One region of the Paenibacillus sp. A14 genome, then DNA from elsewhere that is predicted to be linked to it. Evidence: riboswitches for the same ligand, from Rfam matches in the RefSeq annotation. Region 1 holds a riboswitch; each other region holds the start of a gene.
The links. A riboswitch is a leader RNA that binds a small molecule or an ion and turns the genes downstream of it on or off. The one in region 1 is predicted to bind cyclic di-AMP.
Positions count from the first base shown of each region.

Region 2: another riboswitch for cyclic di-AMP. It lies ahead of V4U88_RS14360 (APC family permease); the one in region 1 lies ahead of V4U88_RS25355 (C40 family peptidase).
Region 3: another riboswitch for cyclic di-AMP. It lies ahead of V4U88_RS23025 (3D domain-containing protein); the one in region 1 lies ahead of V4U88_RS25355 (C40 family peptidase).
Region 4: another riboswitch for cyclic di-AMP. It lies ahead of V4U88_RS17605 (potassium transporter TrkG); the one in region 1 lies ahead of V4U88_RS25355 (C40 family peptidase).

Region 1 is NZ_JBAGJD010000018.1:48,208-53,521, reverse strand. Features, by position in the region: gene motB (flagellar motor protein MotB) at 1-689, opposite strand, end outside; gene motA (flagellar motor stator protein MotA) at 673-1,476, opposite strand; gene V4U88_RS25375 (hypothetical protein) at 1,668-1,961, shown strand; gene V4U88_RS25370 (4a-hydroxytetrahydrobiopterin dehydratase) at 2,198-2,497, shown strand; gene V4U88_RS25365 (c-type cytochrome) at 2,592-2,954, opposite strand; gene V4U88_RS25360 (GNAT family N-acetyltransferase) at 3,112-3,615, opposite strand; gene V4U88_RS25355 (C40 family peptidase) at 3,978-4,454, opposite strand; cyclic di-AMP (ydaO/yuaA leader) riboswitch at 4,461-4,598, opposite strand; gene V4U88_RS25350 (C40 family peptidase) at 4,841-5,314, opposite strand, start outside.
Region 2 is NZ_JBAGJD010000004.1:641,754-647,067, reverse strand. Features, by position in the region: gene V4U88_RS14370 (HAD family hydrolase) at 108-803, opposite strand; gene V4U88_RS14365 (5' nucleotidase, NT5C type) at 945-1,493, shown strand; gene V4U88_RS14360 (APC family permease) at 1,542-3,368, opposite strand; cyclic di-AMP (ydaO/yuaA leader) riboswitch at 3,504-3,700, opposite strand; gene thiD (bifunctional hydroxymethylpyrimidine kinase/phosphomethylpyrimidine kinase) at 3,913-4,731, opposite strand; gene V4U88_RS14350 (acyl-CoA-like ligand-binding transcription factor) at 4,835-5,314, opposite strand, start outside.
Region 3 is NZ_JBAGJD010000012.1:94,965-100,278, reverse strand. Features, by position in the region: gene rsmI (16S rRNA (cytidine(1402)-2'-O)-methyltransferase) at 1-608, shown strand, start outside; gene V4U88_RS23040 (AbrB/MazE/SpoVT family DNA-binding domain-containing protein) at 750-1,004, opposite strand; gene V4U88_RS23035 (HD domain-containing protein) at 1,332-2,621, shown strand; gene V4U88_RS23030 (TatD family hydrolase) at 2,634-3,425, shown strand; cyclic di-AMP (ydaO/yuaA leader) riboswitch at 3,619-3,826, shown strand; gene V4U88_RS23025 (3D domain-containing protein) at 4,085-5,221, shown strand.
Region 4 is NZ_JBAGJD010000006.1:211,293-216,606, reverse strand. Features, by position in the region: gene V4U88_RS17610 (tandem-95 repeat protein) at 1-1,427, shown strand, start outside; gene V4U88_RS17605 (potassium transporter TrkG) at 1,436-1,861, opposite strand; cyclic di-AMP (ydaO/yuaA leader) riboswitch at 1,987-2,135, opposite strand; gene V4U88_RS17600 (cation:proton antiporter) at 2,207-3,451, opposite strand; gene V4U88_RS17595 (TetR/AcrR family transcriptional regulator) at 3,619-4,251, shown strand; gene V4U88_RS17590 (ABC transporter ATP-binding protein) at 4,248-5,102, shown strand; gene V4U88_RS17585 (fluoroquinolone export ABC transporter permease subunit) at 5,099-5,314, shown strand, end outside.

The DNA.
Region 1 (5,314 bases):
GGATGGTATTCACCGTAACCGATCGCGCTGAATTTCTTCGGATCCAGGTTTTCGTTAAGCAGCAGAATTTTCATAAAATTCAAAGCCCGAACAGAGCTGAGGTCCCAGTTGGACGCGAACTCATGATTCGAAATCGGAACGTTATCGGTGTGCCCCGAGACGATGACTTCATAATCGGGGAATTTTTGCAGCATATTCGAAATCGCCTTGGCCAAGACACGGGCGTCCGGCTTCACCTGGGCTTCCCCCGAAGGGAAGAGGGCGTTATCGCTGATCGTTATCATCAGTTGGGATTGGTTCAGCTTGGTGTCCAACTGCGTGGTAAGCCCGTTATTCTTGATGTAGTTATCGAGCTGTTTCTTCAACGCCTCCAGGCTCTCCTGCTCTTTCCGCATCAGTTCCTTCTTCTGCTTCATCAGGTTGTCGGAAGTTTTGGAAATGTCCTCCGGATTCGGGGAGGTCTTGGTGTTGCTCTCCAGCGCGGTTTGATCCAGGACTCCCGCACCGCCGGTAAGCACGCTTTGAAAGGCTTCGCTCATTTCCTCAAATTTCTTGGCGTCCACGGTACTCATGCCGAACAAAACGATAAATAACGCGAGCAGAAGGGTCATCAAGTCCGAATAAGGCAGCAGCCAGCTCTCGTCCGAATGCTCCTCATGTTCCTGGTGCTTCTTATTCTTTTTGCTCACCTTCACCCGCCCCCTTTTCTAAAATTTGCGCACGCTCTGCAGGGGTTAAGAAAACGGCCAGCTTTTGTTGAATCGCAATTGTAGATACACCGGATTGAATGGAAAGTAAGCCTTCCACCATCATCAGCCGAACTTCCATCTCTTTCTTCGAGAGACGCTTCAGTTTATTGGCGATCGGGTGCCACATGACATAACCTGTGAAAATACCGAAAACTGTTGCGATAAAAGCACCGGAAATCGCGTGGGACAATTTGTCGATATCACTCATATCGGACAATGCGGCGATGAGTCCGACAACCGCCCCGAGTACCCCTAGGGTAGGCGCGTACATCCCGGCCTGGGAGAAGATTTGCGCCCCCGCCTTATGACGCTCTTCGGTGGCTGCGATATCTTCCGTAAGGACGTCTTGAACGAAATCCTGATCGTTACCGTCGATGATCATCCGCATCCCGCCGCGTAAAAAATCATCTTCAATTTCCTCCACCTTGGCTTCCAAAGCAAGCAGACCTTCACGGCGGGTAATGGTCGCCCATTCCATGAACAGGGTAATCAGCTCAGCCTTGCTGATCATTTTGGGCTTTGACATGGTGAGTTTGAGCAACACGGGGAATTTCTTGATGTCCGAAAGCGGAAATGCCACAAACAGCGTCGCTGCCGTCCCTACAAAGATAATGACAAAGGCCGCAGGGTTCGAGACCAAGCTTTCAATAGGTGCACCTTTCAGGAACATTCCTAAAATAAGCGCCACGAAACCGAGAATAAGTCCAATAATCGTTGAAATTTCCATTGCACACCTCGTCCTTGAGATAATTGTTTCCATTTTTCTGTCTCCCGCATCCTTGCTGGAGGCATTACAACCTTGTCCGAAAAACGGTTTATCTTTTTTATCGACAGAATTCCCTTTTTTTTTAAGGTGTTTTTTCCGGTATAATGAGAATACAGTCTGTATTAGACTACTAAGAAGGGAGCCATTAGGCGGTGGGAGTAAAGCACGGAAGAGATTATGAACATATTTTGGCAGATCTGACGGAAGCGGTTGGACGCATTCCGGATAGCTATGAATTTTTTGAAATGGAGGCTGCGGAGTGGGCGGACCTTTCCGGCGAAGAACGTTATGAGGTCCAAGAGGCATTGGCGGAAGATTTGTTCTTTGCGCTGGGGACCGAACCCGTGATTAGCGTGGGCAGCGCTGTGGTTATTCACGATGCTGAGGGCCACAGAATCAATGTGCTCATCGGCGAAGACGAGTTGACCTCCGTGGCTTTGATTTGACAGCGGGGCGTTTTTTTGGAATATTGTTCGGGAGCATGGTAAAATAAAGACTTAGAAGATCGACACGCTAGACCTGCTCGGACGGGCAGGGTAAATCAGGAAAAGCCTTCCGCGCATGAACAGCCGATCCATGGAATACAATAAATGGATGCTCATGCCGGGCTGGAGACGAAGAATAAAATCCTTCACTGCAGGATTACATACAGGGAAGTTTGAGGAAACGGGGAGGAAGAACAATGCCGTTTACGCCGCAAGAAGTAGAGGCGCATTTGGAAAGGCTGGAAGGTTGGGAGCTGGAGGAGGGACGCTGGATCGTCCGCAAATATACCTTCTCCAACTTTATGAAAGGGATTGCGTTTGTGGACGAGGTTGCCGCCATTTCGGAAGCGTTTAACCATCACCCCTTTATAACCATCGATCACAAAACGGTGACGCTTCGCCTGACCTCCTGGGAGGAAGGCGGCATCACGGCCGTGGATATCAAGGAAGCGCAGCAATATAATGAAGCATTCGAGAAGGCCCGTTCTGCCGGTTGAGAAACGAATGCAGGAAAGCAAGATAATCGAGGCTGCAGAAAAGCGCCCGCCGAAAACCTGGACCCAGGCCCCGGCGGGCGTATTGTTGTAAGCGTTATTTCTTTTCGGAAAGATAAAGCGCGACGTTGGCGATTTCCTCTTCCTTCAACTTATCCTTGAAGGAAGGCATCATGCCTCCGCCTTTCCCTTTGGTAATGATCCCAAACAACTGGTCAGCCGACAGCGCGGAACCTACTTTTTGCAGGTTCGGACCGGCTCCGCCTTTCAATTCATCACCATGACAGCTGATGCAGTTCGCCTTTATAACGGCCTCGGCTTGTTCCGCATTTAACGTGACTTCAGGCATCTGAGGCTTCTCTTCCTGAGCTACCTGTTCCCGGCCGGGCAATGTAAACATTAACACGGCTGCAAAGGCGCAAGCCACGACGAGTAATCCGCTCATGATCCACTTCTGCATTCCGATCGTCCCTCCTATGTAAGTTACCCCTTCCATTATAGCGGAACAGGCTCATTGATCATAGCGTTTGTGACAAAAAAAGTAACGAATTACTCCGGTTTTTTAAATATTTCCCCAAATGACGTGCCGTTTATCACAGACAACCTCGCAATATAGATTAAGGTGAGACTGGGGCACCTTTGTAAACCATACAGTAGTAAGGTTTGGAAATACCGCCCGGGGTCATTTTTTCGTACAAATCGGTAATGACGAAGCCGGCTTTTTGATAAGCGCGAATCGCCCGGGTGTTCCAGGTCAATACCTCCAGGTCGATGACATTCTGCGGTTTCCGCCGCCGGGCTTCCTCCACGATCGTCAGCACAAAGGTTTTACCCAGTCCCTGGCCGCATAAATCGGGCCGCATCCCGATGCCGAGCCGTGTCACCCCTTCCATCGGAAAGTACTGGGCAAATCCGGCGAGCTCATCATCAGGGGTCATTAATGAGACATATTGTTGCGCTCTTAAGGCCGGGTTCCCAAACTCCACGTCGAGCGCTTTCATTTGTTCCCAGGGGAGCCAGCTATAGATATCGTATGGGGAATCGTATTTCCAGGTACAGATAGCCGCGCCGTGGCTCTCCTCCATGGGAACGATCCGGAATGTAGTGACTGGTTTTTCCATGTTTGCGCCTCCTTTAAACAATGGGAATGGATATTATATCGCGGGGCTGTCTTTTCATCGATTAGAAAATTCCGTTTACCCTCACTCTAACGGGAAATGGGTTGCTTGTAAAGATAGGAAGACGTAGGTGTTTCGTCCTCGGTCAGAGGGGTAATGTGGAGTATGGGAAGATTTGGACAGTGGAGTCCGGGAGAGGAAACGGCGATCGTGAAAAAATAAATTTTGGCGGAAAGGCCATATTTGGAAACCTTTTTGAACGGACTTTCGTTATATGGTATATAGCGAAAAAAACGCAGTGGTTCCGGCAAGAACCACTGCGGTATTAACTAAGTTGAGGTGAGCGCCTCAATTTGGCGTAGGGGTCATGATTCTGCGGCATATGTGGAATAACCGGTTTTGCTGAGAATTCTTTTGGCCCCGACATATTTTGATTTATAGTAACTGCTGTTTAATTTATCCGTACGAATTCCTTTGGATGAAGAGGCGTGCGCAAATTTCCCCTCACCGATGTAAATGCCGACATGGGATACTTTATTCTTGCCCAAGGTATTGAAGAATACGAGATCCCCCGGCTTTAACTGGCTTTTGGCGACAGGCGTGCCTTGTTTGTACTGGGCTGAAGAGACCCGGGCGAGCTTGACCCCCATCTGCTTGAACACATATCTCGTAAATCCGGAGCAATCAAATCCGCTTGTGGAGACACCCCCGTATTTATAAGGCGTTCCGTAAACAGAGTTAACCACGCTGTTCAAGGTCGTGTCTTCGGCCGATACGCTCCCTGTCCCCAAGGTGAACAGAATCGCCAAACTTGTCGCTGCTGCTGCAAATGTCTTTCTCATGATGTAAAGTTCTCCTTCCAATGCCTGCGAGGTTAGCTTGAGGATTCGGTTGAAGGTTCCCTATGATTCCTATGTATCGGTAATCAATTCACCCAAAATGGTTCCCCCGTTTCCCGGGTGCCGGGAATTCGGCTAGTCTAGTTGAATGCACCCAAAGTTGTGACGTGGCGAACAATGTTTACAAAGTTGTTACTATTTACTTTGGTTATTGTACCAAGCCTAACTTGCTTTGGCAAGCTATTCTAGGGTTGCCGGATATTTTAATTCTATTGTCCTGTTTATGCCGGGGAGAGACGGGTAATTTCTCCTAAACGGGATTTCCCAAACAGCCATGAAAAAACCCGCAGTCTACGACTCGAAAGAATCGCTGCGGGCCTTTGCCGGAATTATTCTACATCGTCATGCTCTTGGGAGTCGGTGGTGACTTCTTCGTACTTATCGGTACTCAGAATCCGTTTCGCTCCGACATAACGCTGTACATAATACTTCTCACTCAGTTTGCTGATGACTACGCCCTTGGAAGAAGATGCGTGGGCAAACTTGCCATCACCAACATAAACGCCGACATGAGAAACGCCTTTACCGGAAGTGTTGAAGAACACGAGATCGCCGGCAATCAGCTCTTCCTTCTCTACGGCCGTTCCCATCTTGTATTGGGCACCGGATTGATGGGGCAGTTTAATACCGATCTTCGAAAAGACGTACATGGTAAATCCGGAACAATCGAAGCCGGACGTTGTAGTGCCGCCGGAAGAGTACTCCGTTCCCAAGGCCGTATCGATGACGCCGTCCAACGTGGAATCGGCGAAAGCGCTCCCAGTGCCAACGGAGAAAAGAATGGCCAGACTTACTGCTGCTGC
Region 2 (5,314 bases), on a different contig from region 1:
CTTACCGTTTTCTTTTTTGATTCTGATTAGTTTCGGTTTGTTTGTTGGTTGGATTGGAATGAACTTGTCGCATATAAAACACCTCCAAAATATTTAAAAACCCGGTACTACATTTCCTCTGCCCGATCCGAGAGAGAAATCAGCTCGCCGAAGGAACGGATAATCACATCGGAACCGGCCAGCTCGGCGCCGTCTCCGAACTCGGCATAAGCGCATCCGACGACGGTCTGCCCGTTCTTCTTGCCCGCCTCAACGTCCGAGGAACGGTCCCCGACCATCCAGACGCTCGTCAGGCCGTGATGGTCCATAAGCAGCCGGACGAGATCGACTTTGGAAGGAGTCAGGTACTCGCCCGCGCTGTAAATCCCTTCAAACAACGAAGAAATTCCGTGCACTTCGGCCACTCCCTTTACATAATGCTCCAGCCCGTTGCTGGCCACAAACAGCCGGATTCCGCGGGCCTTGAGCGCCTCAAGCGTCTCCTTCACTCCGGGATAGAGCTCGGAGGAGTTCTCTTTGAGACCCGAAAGCTCCAGCTCCAGGAGCAATTCGTCCGCCCGCCGGTGCACGGCCTCATTGCAGTCCGGGATCACCTTCCTCCAAATATCCTCCAGCAGCATCCCCAAACAGCTCAGCATCAGTTCATCGGGCGGCGTCTCTCCCTCGTACAGCTTCTCTTCTCTGAGCCGGTCGAACAACTGGTGATAAGCGGGAATCAGCAATGTCTCGGTCTTGAACAGCGTTCCGTCCATGTCGAATATCATCGCTTCAGGTTTCTTAAGTTTCGCCTCGGTCCTCTCCATCTCCACATTCCTTCCTGTCTATATTGGTATAGCCCCATAATATGCCAACCTGTACTCCTTGTAAAGTTTGCGCTTTGCCGCCGGGTCCTTTACAATTACGGTAAATTCAACGCATCGTATGCCGGGGAGAAATATATTCGCATGAGTAAAAAAATTATAGCCGTCGACATGGACGACACGATCTGCCATCTCATACCGAAAGCTATCCATTACCATAATATGATGTATCCCGATCTGCCGCTGACCCTGGAACAAATCGTCAGCTTCGATTTAAGCGGCATCTGGCATCCCGCCTGTACGGACGATCTGTTCTTCGGCCGGCCCGGCCTTTATGAGGAACTGGAGATTTTTGATGAATACACGGTGGAAGAAATCCGCAGGATGACCGCCGACTATGACGTTATTATCGTCACCGCCGCCCGGCCGTCCTCGGTCGCCGAGAAATGGCGGTGGCTGCAAAGGCACCTGCCGTTTATCCCGTTCGAGAATTTCTTCGTGGCCAAGCGCAAGTACTTGCTCGGTTTTGATCTGCTTATTGACGACGGGCCGCACAATATTCTCGCCGCCAGGGACGCCGGAAAGCGGACGATTCTGATTCCGAGGCCGTGGAATGCGGGAATTCAACAGGACTTCGTACTGAAGGATTCCTGGAAGGGCATGAACGAACTGGTGCGAAGCATGCTGAGCTGAAGGGCTCCGGGCCGGGTGGCACGGAGCCGGGCTTCAGTCGTGTTCGAATTATTTTTTCAAATGATACGGAACGGTCGCAACGATTAAATCCCGGCGATAGAGCAGGAATGCGCGAATCAATAAGCTCGATTGATTATGAAGCGCGTTGTGCCACCGTTTCTTCGGAATAAACTGCGGAATCAGCACGGTCACCCCGTAATTCAACTCCTTGGCCTTATGCTCGACCGTGTCGATAAATTTGGTCAGCGGCTGGATGATGCTCCGGTACTGCGAATAGATGGTCACCAGGCGGATATCGGGCTGCCACAGCTTCCACTTCTCTTCAAACTGCTTCTCCGCTTCCTTATCGAAAGCCACATATACCGCGATAATTTGATCGGGCTTTAAGGATTTGGCATAGTTCAGCGTATTCTCCACCACATGCGTAATTCCGGCGACCGGAATAACGAACACATTGCCATTAACGCGAGCCGCAGGCTCGCAAGTGGTGATGCGAAGCTGATCGCCGACGGCCTCATAGTGCTTATGAATTTTGTGAAAGACCATGACGATCGCCGGTAAAAAAATGAGTGCGGGCCAAACCTGCGTAAACTTCGTAATGAAAAACATCATCATGACCGTAAAGCTGATCACCGCGCCTACCGCGTTAATGGTGAGCTTTACTCTCCACCCTTCGGGTTTCTCCCGGATCCACTTCACCAGCATCCCGGCCTGCGCCAGTGTGAACGGGATAAAAACCCCGACCGCATAAAGCGGAATCAAATGCTCGGTCTGCCCTTTAAACACGATAATCAGTAAAATCGAAGCCGCCGCCAGAAACACAATTCCGTTCGAATAGCCAAGGCGATCTCCGCGAACGGTGAACATCCGGGCGATATATTTATCCTTCGCCAGGTTGACCGCCAGCAGCGGAAATGCCGAATACCCCGTGTTCGCGGCAAGGACGAGAATCATTGCGGTGATTCCCTGAATCGCGAAATACATCCCGCCTCTGCCGAAGGTTGCCGAGGCGATTTGCGAAACGACCGTTTCCTCGCCTTTTGGCGAGATGCCGTAGTAATACGCGAGCCAGACGATTCCGGTAAACAGCAAAGCCAGCAGAATGCCCATCGCCGCCAGGGTTTTGGAGGCATTCCTCGGGGCGGGGTCCTTAAAATTCGGGATCGCATTGGAGATTGCCTCCACCCCGGTCAAGGCCGAACTCCCGGACGCAAAAGCCTTCAACAGCAAAAACAAGGTCAGCCCGGCGACAGGTGTACCGATCGGGGCGTGCAGATCGCTCGGGACCTGGCCGGTCATAATCCGATACAATCCCGCACCGATCGTTATGAAGATGATCAGGACGAACAAGTACACAGGATAAGCCAGAATGGAAGCCGACTCGGTAATGCCGCGCAGGTTGAGAACGGTAATCAGCACAACCAGCAGGCAAGCGATCAGCACATTATAAGGATGCAGCGACGGAAAGGCGGAAGTAATGGCGTCCGTCCCCGCCGAAATGCTGACCGCCACCGTCAAAATATAATCGACCAACAGGGCTCCGCCCGCCAGCAGGCCCGCATTGACACCAAGGTTCTCCTTCGACACCACATAGGCGCCGCCGCCGTGCGGATAAGCGAAAATCACTTGTCTGTAGGACAGGACGAGAGCCGTCAGCAGCACGAGAATTCCTACGGCAATCGGGATGGAATACCAAAAGGCCGCCGCCCCGATGGCCATCAGCACAATCAGGATCTGTTCGGGACCATAGGCGATGGAGGACAGGGCATCCGAAGACAGAATCGCCAGCGCTTTCGTTTTACTGAGCCTTTGTTCCCCCAGTTCCGTAGACTTCAGCGGCTGACCGATGAGCACTCTTTTTAGCATGGTAAACATAACTGCAACACCTCATAGTTGGTTTAAGATAGAATACCCATTTTCTTCGGAAAAAAAGCATAGGGGAGCACAGCAAAAAACCACAGAGGTCAGAACCCCTGTGGTCCATGTCATGTCTGCATGGTCACAGTATCATCCTCTCCCGAACTACGCTTACGAGGTTAGCTGTCGGATTAGGGTGGCGAGAATCACCCCTCCGCGAAAGCCCTGACTGAAAGCTGCCGCGGATTCACCCCCTGCCGCTTTGATTTGGCCGATACTCTCCCGGCCAAACGTTGACGACAAATCGGTTCCCCCGTTTTCCCTTACTGGAAATTCAGCGAATTTTGATATGAAATCCATGAGTGAATATACTCCTTTCACTTATCCGTGTAAAACCCTGGATGTGCCCGATTTCACGAAACATTGACCCAAAAGGGTTCGTTTAAGCGCTTACTTCCCTTGTTTTCATTTCCTTTCATGATTTATCAGCCCCCGTCAAATGTAAAAAAAGGTCCCGCTCTCCGCACAGGAGAACAAGACCTTTAAATGAAGAATCCTGGTTTTATTGCTCGCCGTTCAAGCGATACCCCGCGTGAAAAACGGGACCTACAAATTCGTTAAATGCGTATCCGGAGCGGATCGCGGCCGTCACGAATTTTTTCGCTTTCTCCACCGCCTCCTTGACCGGCATGCCGCAGGCCAGCCCGCCGGTTACCGCGGCGGCAAACGTACAGCCCGCGCCGTGGTTGTGGGCCGGTTCGATTTTATCGCTCTCCAGGATCGTAAATTCGGAGCCGTCGTAGAATATGTCAAGCGCTTTTTCGCCCTCGAGAGCCTTCCCGCCTTTGATAACGACGTTCCGGGCCCCCCGTTCCCGAATTCGTTTCGCCGCTTCCTTCATATCCGCCACCGAGGTCAGACGCCCCATTCCGGACAATACGCCGGCTTCGAACAGGTTCGGCGTGGTCACGGTTGCCAGCGGCAACAGAGAATCGCGGATCGCATCCGCGCTTTCGGGATTCAGCACTTCGTCCTCGCCCTTGCAGACCATCACCGGGTCGATGACGACATTTTGCTGCCGATTCCGCTTAATGCAGGCTTCCACGACTTCGATGATCGCCACGCTGCCCAGCATTCCCGTTTTCATGGCCGCAACGGGCCCGCCGGCAAATACGGTCTTCAGCTGTTCGGCAACGAGGGCCGCATCCACCGGATATACGCTGTGATGCCAGCCGCGGTCCGGATCCATCGTCACGATGGTGGTCAACGCGCTCAATCCATAGGTCCCGTATTCCTCAAAGGTCTTCAAATCCGCCTGGATTCCCGCCCCGCCGCTGGAATCGCTGCCGGCTATCGTCAATGTTTTCAGTATGGTTGTCATGTCCATTACCCCTTTGCGAAAAACTTTACTGTTTCGGCCTTTATTGTAGCATTATTTTCAGAAAGTCAGTGGAGTTATTTTCAGCTTTGGTTCTGTACCGGTCTTACAGAGAGAATCCTTTTTCCAGATGGCTTAGCGCTTCCTCCAAAAGCTCGGCAAAATCGGTCTCCGGATTTTTCGCATAATGAAGTATCACCGAAATATTCACACCCACCACAGCTCCGGCTAAAGTGCGGATCGCCAGATCCTCCGGGTGGCCGCCGACCCGCCCCGCGACGATATCCGCGATCAGATGCATCATCTGCGTCATGTTGTTCACCAACGCCGCCCAGAGCTCCGGAATCGAAATCACCAGCTGATTCCGCTCGCGCATCGTGGACAACTCCTCGGCGGACATATTAGAAATCTCCGAGATCATGGCGTTTTTCAACGCATGAATAGGACTTAAACCGGGAGGCTGCTCCTCAAAAGCGCGAATAAGCAGGGAATCATAATTATCACGGGTCAGCACATCTTCCTTACTGGAAAAGTACCGAAAAAAAGTGCTGTAGGATATCTCCGCCGCCTCGGCAATCTGCTCCAC
Region 3 (5,314 bases), on a different contig from region 1:
TGGCCCTGGTTAGCGACGCCGGATTACCGGCCATTTCCGATCCGGGCAGCGATTTGGTGAAACTGGCGGTAGAAGCCGGAATTTCGGTGATTCCGATCCCGGGGGCCAACGCGGCTTTGTCGGCGCTGATCGTATCCGGCCTCTCTACCGAACGGTTTCAATTTATCGGTTTTCTGCCACGGGATTCCAAAGAGCGCGACGTTCTGCTCCGTTCGCTGGAGGACGAGGCGAGCACATTGTTGTTGTATGAATCTCCCCATCGGGTGATCAAGACGCTGGAGGCTATTCTGGAGGCCTGGGGGGACCGTCGGATCGTGTTGGCTCGTGAGCTGACGAAAAGATACGAAGAGATGGCACGGGGCCGTGTGAGCGATTGCTTAGCGTGGCTGACGGAACATCCGCCGCTGGGGGAATACTGCCTGGTGGTGGAAGGTGCGGATCCCGTCAAGATCAAAGAGAGAAAGGACGCTTGGTGGCAAGAATTATCGATCGAGGCGCATGTGCGCCACTATGAGGAAGAGCAAAATCTCTCCCGAAAAGAAGCGATGAAAAAAGCGGCCTCCGACCGGGGAATGACCAAACGCGACGTCTATAAATTGTTAATATAATGGGGCTCCCTTTGGATCACGATAAAAAAAGCGTACAAAAAAAGGGGCCTTACAGGCCGGGTTCAAGCCTGAAGGCGCCAAGGAGATATGAAAAAGGTTAGAATTAACAGTTTTTAATAAACCTATTATATACTATATTTCTTAATTTGTCACAGGGGTAGGAAGTTCGGTCAAACATTCCTGGCAAACAATTTTGCCTTTGAAGTAAGTGACGTTCTCAGCATTGCCGCAGAAAATACAAGCGGGCTCGTATTTCTTTAGCATAATGCGCTCGCCGTCGACATAAATCTCGAGGGCGTCCTTCTCACCAATACCGAGCGTGCGGCGCAATTCGATAGGAATTACGACCCGTCCCAATTCGTCTACTTTTCTTACGATACCTGTTGATTTCATCATAACCGATGATTGCCCCTCTCGCTATAATTTAAAAGTGTCATTATTCGACAAACTTCTATCTTTTATGATAATTATAATACCAACCATTGCCAGATCAGTCAACCTATTTATGGTAGAGTTCAGTATAATTTCTAATTCTAAGCTTTTTGAGGTCATGATGCAATGGGATTTTCGGCGTTTTAGCCCGCAATTTATAGATTCGACATCTTGGAAGTTACTATATTGACTTATTACGACAAAATTCGACATAAACCTACGACATCAGTCACAATCCTTCTTTATTTATCAAAAAATATTTTTTGAAATTAAGAAAGGGGACTTTATGCCATGCACCTTCAGCTTCGGGAAGAAAAAGTTTTTAAGGATCCTGTTCATAATTATATTCACGTTCAGGACGAAATGATTTGGTCGCTAATTAACACGGCGGAATTTCAAAGGCTGCGGCGGATCCGCCAATTGGGAACCTCCTATTTAACCTTCCACGGAGCCGAGCATAGCCGTTTCTCCCACTCCTTGGGCGTTTACGAGATTACACGTCGCATTATATCGCAGTTTGAGCGCGCCCATTATCCGGATTGGCCGCAGGAGGAAAAATTGGTCGCTTTATGTGCGGCGCTGCTGCATGACCTGGGGCATGGTCCGTTCTCCCATTCCATTGAGCAGGCGTTTCAGATGCATCATGAAGACTGGACCTGTAAAATCCTGCTCGGAGATACTGAAGTAGGCGAGGTGCTGCGGAGACATGCCGAGGATTTCCCCGAGAAGGTTGCCGCGGTCATCCGCAAAGATTATGAGCATCCCATCGTGGTAAACCTGGTTTCCAGCCCGCTCGATGCGGATCGCATGGATTATTTGTTAAGGGACGCCTACTTTACCGGCGTTAACTACGGAACGATCGATATGGACCGGATATTACGGATGCTGCGCCCTTTCCAGGGCCGGATTGTCGTCAAGGAATCGGGAATGCATGCGGTGGAAGACTATTTGATGTCCAGGTATCAAATGTATTGGCAGATTTATTTCCATCCGGTGACGCGCAGTTCGGAGATTATTCTACGGCAAATTTTTCGGCGGGCCAAGGAGCTGCATGCGGGGGGACACGAGTTCCGGTTTCTACCGGAGCCGCTGCCGGGTCTGTTCAAACGGGATTTGACCGTACAGGAATACCTGCTGCTTGACGAAGCTTTGGTACAAACCGCCTTTATGCAGTGGAGGAACGAATCGGACGAGTTGTTGAGCGATTTGTGCGCCCGTTTTTTGAACCGTAAATTGTATAAATATGTAGAAGTGGAGTCGCTGGACCTGGAAACGATTGACGAAATTCGCGCTGCCTTCGGAAGAGTCGGGCTTCATCCGGAATATGACCTGGAAATTGATTTTCCGACCGATCTGCCTTATGATGTGTTTCGTCCGAACGGCGAATTTCGCGATAAACAGATCCTGTTATTGGACCGGCAGGACCAACTGAAGGAAATTTCCGAGGTATCGGATATTGTGCGTTCCATTAGCGGTCTGCACCGGGGCAAGTATCATTTGTACTACCCGGAGAATAAATTGAGACCGGTTATGGACCGGCTGCCGCGGCATATCGCGGAATATTTTGAACAGGGAACGTAGGAGGGACAACCCATGGAACTATTTGATACACATACGCATATGGATGCGCCCCAATTTGACGAAGATCGTCATGAAGCGATTGAACGCGCTTTGGCGCAAGGCGTGACGCGGATGATCAACATCGGTTTTAACCGCGATACGATTCCGACGACGATGAAGCTGGCGGAGACCTATGACTTCATTTATGCGGCGGTAGGCTGGCATCCGCAGGACGCCATTACGATGAAAGAAGAGGATCTCGACTGGATTGCAGAATTATGCAAACATGAAAAGGTTGTCGCTATCGGGGAAATCGGCCTGGATTACTATTGGGATACGTCTCCGAAAGAGGTTCAGCACGAGGTATTCCGCAAGCAAATCCGGCTGGCCAGAGAGCTGGGAATGCCGATTTCCATACATAACCGGGATGCCCACGAAGACGTTGTTCGGATTCTGCGCGAGGAGCGGGCGAACGAGATCGGCGGGGTCATGCATTCCTATTCGGGCAGCTGGGAAATTGCCAAAATGTGTCTGGATTTGGGATTTCATTTGTCGTTTGGCGGACCGATTACGTTTAAAAATGCAAAGCAGCCCAAAGAGGTGTTGGCGAAGACGCCTTTGGACCGATTGCTGATCGAGACAGATTCCCCATATCTTACTCCACATCCATTTCGTGGAAAAAGAAACGAGACGGGTCACGTCCGATTGGTCGCCGAGGCCGCTGCCGAGTTAAAGGGGATCTCGGTGGAGGAAATTGCCGTTATTACGACCCAAAATGCGCTGGAACGATTTGGTATCCCGAGTAATCGGGAGAAAAACCGATGAAAAAAAGAGCATTTCGGAAAGATTAATGCTTTTTAACCAACTCCAGTGAGTATATTACATTTTTTTAACCAATTATTAAAATAAACGTTGTTGATTCGTCCTTTACAACATGCATCGAAACAGGATAGAATCTTTTCAGTAATCGATTTGGGGTCGTTAACATGCCGTTGACGATTCCGTTATATGGTTCCATGAACCAGTCTCGCTGAGTCTCCGAACATGGAGAACGGGGGAACCGACTACAGTGCCGAAGGGATATCCATCCGGACTGTAATTGATTTCTTTATCGGGTCTTTGGGGTGAATTCAAGGTCATTGCGCCGTGAGCGAATGACGGAGAAAGGGCGGCTCTCTGCGTCCTAACCCGACAGCTAACCTCGTAAGCGTACTAAGAGAGGGCAAACTCGTGCATCCTATTACACCCAGACATTCGGAAGCCACGAAAGAGAGCCTCTTACTCTTTCTAAGGCTTCTTTTGTTTTGAATAAACGTAATAGGGTCATCATACTGTGTTAAACAGGAGGTGACTTGATGCCGGGTAGACTGGAACGGGATGCGGAATGCGGCTTTCATTAGGCATTTCGTAAAAATGAAATGTAGTCACGTCATATGTAACACGATTCGACCTAGACGGCGGGACTATGAAGGAGGACGGAAGAAATGGGCATTTTCCGCAATGAGGAATCCCATGAATCGCGCTCATCCAGCATGTCTTACGCAATGCGGTGGAAACAAGAACATCTACGTCAGATTTCGGTCGTCGGAATTTTGTCCATCGCGGTAGTTCTCATCATCCTGATTTGGTTTTACAGCCAAAGCAACAAAAAAGTATACTTGGTTGTTGACGGGCAGAGTCAGCAGATCGAAACCCGGAAATCGCTGGTCAATCAAGTGCTGGAAGAGCAGTCCATCGTTTTGAAGCCGGAGGATAACGTATCTCATTCCCTGGCCAGTTCGATTCAAGACGGGGACCGGATTGTCATCCATCGCGCCGTGCCGGTCAAGGTAAGCGTGGATGGAACGACAAAGACCCATTTCACGACACAGGATAGTGTCCGGAAAGCAATCGAGGAACTTGGCGTCACTTTGGGGCAGGAAGATAAAGTTACACCGGCCTTGGACAGCAAAGTCTCGGCGAACTTGAACATCAAGGTCGTCCGCGTTACCAGACATAAAATACAGACTACGCAAAACGTTCCTTTCACCGTGGTGAAAACCTCCGACAAGAATCTGCTCAAAGGAACGACAAAGGTGATGTTCCCCGGGAGCGAAGGCGTTGTAGTCCATAACATCGAAAAAGTGTATGAAGACGGAAAGTTCGTGTCCAAACACTGGCTCGGCAAAGAGGTCAAAAAGGCAGCTTCGCCGAAAGTCGTTGCCGTGGGCACGAAGAAACCGACAGCAGTCGCATCCGCCAGCATTTCCCGCAGCGCCAACGCGGTTAATATCAGCGGCCTTACGACGAAAGGCGGCGTCTCTTTTAAATATAAAAAAGTGCTCAAAAACGTGACTCTTACGGCCTACTCCGCCGAGGAGGACGGCATCGGCACGCGCACGGCTTCCGGTACCCGGGTAGCGGAGGGAAGAACGATCGCGGTCGACAAGGATGTCGTTCCTTTGGGATGGTGGGTTTATATCGAAGGGGTCGGTTTCCGCAAGGCTGAGGATACCGGCGGAGCCATCAAAGGCCACAAAATGGATGTGTATTACGATTCCTTGAAATCGGCGAAGAATTTTGGACGCAAAAAAGGCCGGACCGTTTACGTCATCGGACCGACCAAACCGGAATTGAACTGACCGGAGCGTTTACTTTGCCTTGGGAATGGGATAATATTAGGATGATGAATAAGACGCGGATAAGAAGAGGAGAAATCCTCTTCTTTTTGTTAT
Region 4 (5,314 bases), on a different contig from region 1:
GTTCCGGTTCGAATCCGTCCTCGGATTCAGATTCGAACTCAAATTCCAATCCCCCGGGCGCACTTACTCCGACAAGTCCCTCCCCGGCAATCCGTCAGGCCAAGGTAATGGCAGGGGAGAGAGAAGAGAATGTTGCGCGGGTCGAAATTACCCGTACCCTGAAGAACGGGGTTGCCGTAGACTCGGTGACATTCGGAAAATCAAAGGCTGACGAAATCGTGGCGAAAGCCGCAGCCACCGGCGCCGGCATGGCAAGAATCGTCGTCGACGACATCCCCGGCCAGCCTGCCGATGAAGTCAATGTCAGTATTTCCAAGGAAGCTCTTTTGAAGCTTAAAGAGGGGAATTTGGGGCTCGCCATCGAGGCGGGCGGTGCCAAGATCAGTTTGCCTATAGATTCGTTAGGCCAACTGAACGATGATGGAAAAGACCTTTATTTCCGGGTCGTCCCGATTCGTAAACCGTCCGAAACCGAGACGGTTCAAGATCGGGTAGAGTCGGCACAGGAGTTTCGGGAGTACGCCATGGGCCGGAACGCGCGTGCCGTCGGTCAACCGATGACGATCGAAACGAATTACACAAATCGGGCTACGAAAGTCATGTTTCCGTTGACGGGCATTGATCTTCCTGAGGATGCCCAGGATCGCAAGAACTTCTTAAACGGTTTGGCGGTGTTCATCGAACACAGCGACGGAGAGAAAGAGCTCGAGTTCGGACAGCCGGTTTACGATGAAACAGGGCATCCGATCGGCATTGAAATCGACGTCCGGAAATTCAGCACATTCACGATTATTTCTACGGAAGCGGACTACAAAACCTATTTACGGTATATCTCCGGTTATCCGGACGGGAAATTCCACCCTGCCGAATCCGTTACGCGCGCCGAGATGGCCAGGTTGATCGCCATTCAAACAGAATTCAGCGAAGGCGCCGGTGTAAATCCGTACTCCGATCTGGCGGCGTCGCATTGGGCCGCGAAAGCGGTTCTCCAACTGACCGGTGCGGGCATTCTTTCCGGCGATCTGAGCGGGCGGTTCCGCCCGGAGGCTGGAGTGACCCGCGCGGAAATGGCGGTCATTGCGTCCAGACTGCAAGGACTTGAGCTTACCAATACAAGTGAAGCGTTTACCGATACCCAAGGCCATTGGGCGGCCGGCGCCATTAACGCGGTACGTGAGGCGGGATACATGCTCGGATACGAGGATGGTTCATTCCGTCCGAACCAGACGATGTCACGCGCGGAAGCCATCGTTGTACTGAACCGGCTGTTCGATCGCCCGCTGCTGGATCGCCGGGCGATCGGCGAGTCCAGTTGGTCCGATGTCCATCCAGCGAGCTGGGCGGCGCCCGATATCGAATCGGCCTCCCGGAACCTGCGAGTGCATAAGAACGGCAGCGTGGAGATCGCTGCCGGAGATGAGCAGTAAATAGCCAGTTAAGAAGCTAAACAAAAGCCAACCGGTATACCAAATACCGGTTGGCTTTCTTTTGTAAGATAGACGAATACCCAGGGAAGGGATACTATAGAAAAAACGCACCGCCCGCCAATCTGAATCAAGACCATAATGACGATTTGCCCAAAAAGCGAATAGACACTACCGGTATCCACCACGATTAGGCCGTTCACACATATCGCCGAGGTGGCTGTAAATAAAGCATTCAGGAGTCCGACGGATTTCCCAGTGGAGGAAGAATGGGGAAGCGTCAGCAAGGCCGTGCCCATCCAAATTAAAATGAAAAAAACGATCATAATGAGTTGGGGAGGCGTCGTGTTCTTTTTTAGCCTGTTTATAAGGGACTCTGCTTTTAAAAAAGCGGAATGCTGTGGATTATCACTCACATTCTCCAGTTGCTTGTTCACCGGATCCACTCCGTTCTGTTGGGATAAATAAAAAATTTTTATCAAGCATTAGAAAAGCCCGGAGGCAGAGACATTCTGCCACCAGGCTCGGTTTTTCGAAGCATGGACTAGACTAAGTTACAAACATGTTCTCTCCCAAGACGCTGACGAGGTTAGCTGTCGGATTCGGGATTGAGAGTTCCCGTTCTTCCTTTCCCAGAAAGAATTCACCCCTTGAAACGGCCAATGGCCGTGGTTCCCCCGCTCCCCTAAGGGGATTAAGCGATAAGTTTATGAAATTATCGTAATTAATCTTATGTTAAATAGCTCTAAAAGTAGATATGAAGGTTCGATTTAAAGTCGCTCTTAATTCTTATCCATGCCTGTTTCTATCGGTCCTTTAGCTAACCCCAGTCTTTTTACCAAAGGCTTAATACTCAGCCCTTGCGCAAGTAGTGAGAACATCACAACACTGAAGGTCAGCACCAGGATTTCGTCGCGTCCTTCGAAGCTCGGGGGCAGGCTCAGTGCGAGGGCAATCGACAAGCTGCCTTTTAATCCACCCCAATTTAGAATTAACTTCCAGGAAGAGGGGAAGGTTTTCAGAGAGTAGAGACTTGTATAAACGGCCAACGTTCTGCCCACTAGAACAATAAGAATGGCCGCGCCGATTAAGGCCCACTTGTCCGTAAAATCAATATGCTTGATTTCAAGTCCGATCATGAGGAAAATCAGTGAATTGGCCACTAACGTAATCACGTCCCAAAACGAGTTGATATTCGTCTTTGTTGTTTCGGACATGCCAATGCGCGCCCCGTAACTGCCGAAGATCAGCCCGCCTACGACAACGGCGATCACGCCGGACACATGAAAATGCTCGGCAATAAAGAAACTTCCAAAAAAGAGGAGCATGGAAAAGGCGATCTCCAACGGATAATCATCGTAAAAGCGAATGAGCTGGGAAAAAAGATATCCCAAAATGCCGCCAACCGCGATACCGCCTAGGCTGAACTTCAGAAAAAGCAAGACACCGCTGCCAACCCCTCCCCAGCCCATTTCCATATAGGTGAGCAAATATATGGAGGAAATCTGGAATAATACGACGGCAATTCCGTCATTAAAAAGTGATTCTCCTTCAATAATGGTGACAACTTTCTTGGGTACTCCCAAAGACTTGAAGATGGAGATGACGCTGATCGGATCCGTAGCGCTCATGAGCGCCGCGAATGTGAAGGCGACAACGATCGGCAGCCCCGTCAAACCATACATGGCAAAGGCGATTAGGAGAAAGGAAAGCAGAGTGCCTCCGAACGCAAGGGCAATGACCGGTTTGCTCTGTTCCCGCAGATGCGAGAAAGGGAGTTTTAATGTGGCGTCGCCCAGCAGGATAGGAAGGAACAGGGAGATGATAATCGCCTGAAACACATTAGATTGGGTAATGAACGATTCGGCTTGATCCAGGACTGGTATATGTATCAAACCGAGAAGTAAGCCTACTATAACTAACGCTATGGAGTAAGGTTGATTCATTTTTTTGGCGAATGCGATTACCCCCATCGAAATGGCCAGTAAAATCAAGAGTTGAACGAAAACCTCGTTAAAGTGATGCATAGCGGCACCCCTCTTCAAAAATAGAATCTCCATAATATTGTACCCAAAAGATGCAGGAGGTCCAATCCATTGACATTTTGGACTAGAAGCGTTATTTTATGAATATAAAATAAAAATATTCACAGATACACAATGACGAATGTAATGTAGAGGATGTGCGATTTTAGATGCCCAAAAAATTTACCGATCAGGAACGCGAATGGATCCGGCAAAAGCTGTTGACGGAGGCACGCCATCTATTTGAGAAAGCAGGGCTCCGAAAAACGAGCGTTGAAGAATTAACGAGGGCCGCGGGTATCGCTCAAGGTTCGTTCTACATGTTTTTCGGATCGAAAGAGGAACTATATTATGAACTGCTTCAGGAGGAGGAGCAGCGTATCCGCAAGGCCGTTCTGGAATTGTTCCCTCCTAATGATGTATGCACCAGGGCAAGTATTCAGCGCTTTCTGTTATATTCCTTAAGATTGATGGATGAAAGCCCGTTGCTCAGACAAATGATGGATCGGGGAGAAATGGACCTATTACTCAGGAAACTGCCCCAGCACATGCTCGAACGAAACTTTACCCAGGATCAGGATGCACTTCTACCTGTGATCCAGGCATGGAAGAAAGCCGGCATTTTACCTGAGACTGCACCGGAGTCCATCGTAGGCATGGTCCGAGCCTTGGCGCTTCTGGCACTGCACAAGAATGAGATTGGAGAGGCGCAATTTACGGCAACGATCGAACTGTTGGTCGATTTATTGTCGGCCGGCATGCTCGCCGTGTCTAAGCAGCCGAAAGGAGACGGAAAGTCATGATCGAAGTAAGCGGACTTCAGTTTACGTATCCAAACGGGAAGGAGCGAACGCTACGCGGTCTTGACTTTGTCATTCCAAGCGGGGAGATTTTTGGTTTCTTGGGCCCGTCGGGCGCCGGTAAAAGTACGACACAAAAGCTGCTTATTGGCTTGCTGAAGGGATATCAGGGAAGTGCAAAAGTAATGGGCCATGAAATTCGCGATATCGGCCCCGAGTACTACGAGCGAATAGGGGTTGCCTTTGAATTCCCGAACTTTTACAACAAATTTTCGGTGCTTGAAAATTTAAATTTGTTTCGGTCACTTTATAAGGGAAAGACCGAGGAACCCATGAAATTGCTGGAACAGGTCGATCTTGCGGCTGCCGCAAACATGAAGGTTTCCCAGCTTTCAAAGGGCATGAAGATGAGATTAAACTTCTGCCGAGCGATACTGCACGATCCGGACATTCTCTTTCTGGATGAACCGACCTCCGGGTTGGACCCTGTAAACGCCAAACGGATGAAGGATTTGATCATGGCTAAAAGGGCGGCCGGCAAGACCGTCCTTATCACCACGCACCACATGCAGGCGGCAGAGGAACTCTGCGATCGGGTGGCCTTTATCGTCGACGGGGAAATCAAATTGATCGATTCGCCCAGAGAATTGAAACTACGCAAGGGAAAAAAGGCGGTTCGTGTGGAGTACCGAGAGGAGGGGAAAATCGTGGAAGCGGTTTTCCCTATAGATCGACTCGGGGATAATGATCAGTTTCTTCGGCTCATCCGGAAATCTCCGCCCGAAACCATTCATTCGCAAGAGGCAACCCTCGAACAAATATTCATCGAGGTTACAGGGAGGCAGCTTGTATGAAAGGCGTATCCTTATTCTTGTTTGATCTGCGTTTCCAATGGCGTCACGGTTTTTACGGGGTTTATTTGTTCGTTTGTTTCTGCTATTGGATTCTGCTTCGTTTCGTTCCCGAAAATTATCGGGAAATTACGGCCACGGTACTTACCTTCAGTGATCCCGCAGCCTTGGGACTTATTCTTGCAGGCGGTATAGTTTTGCTGGAAAAAGACCAG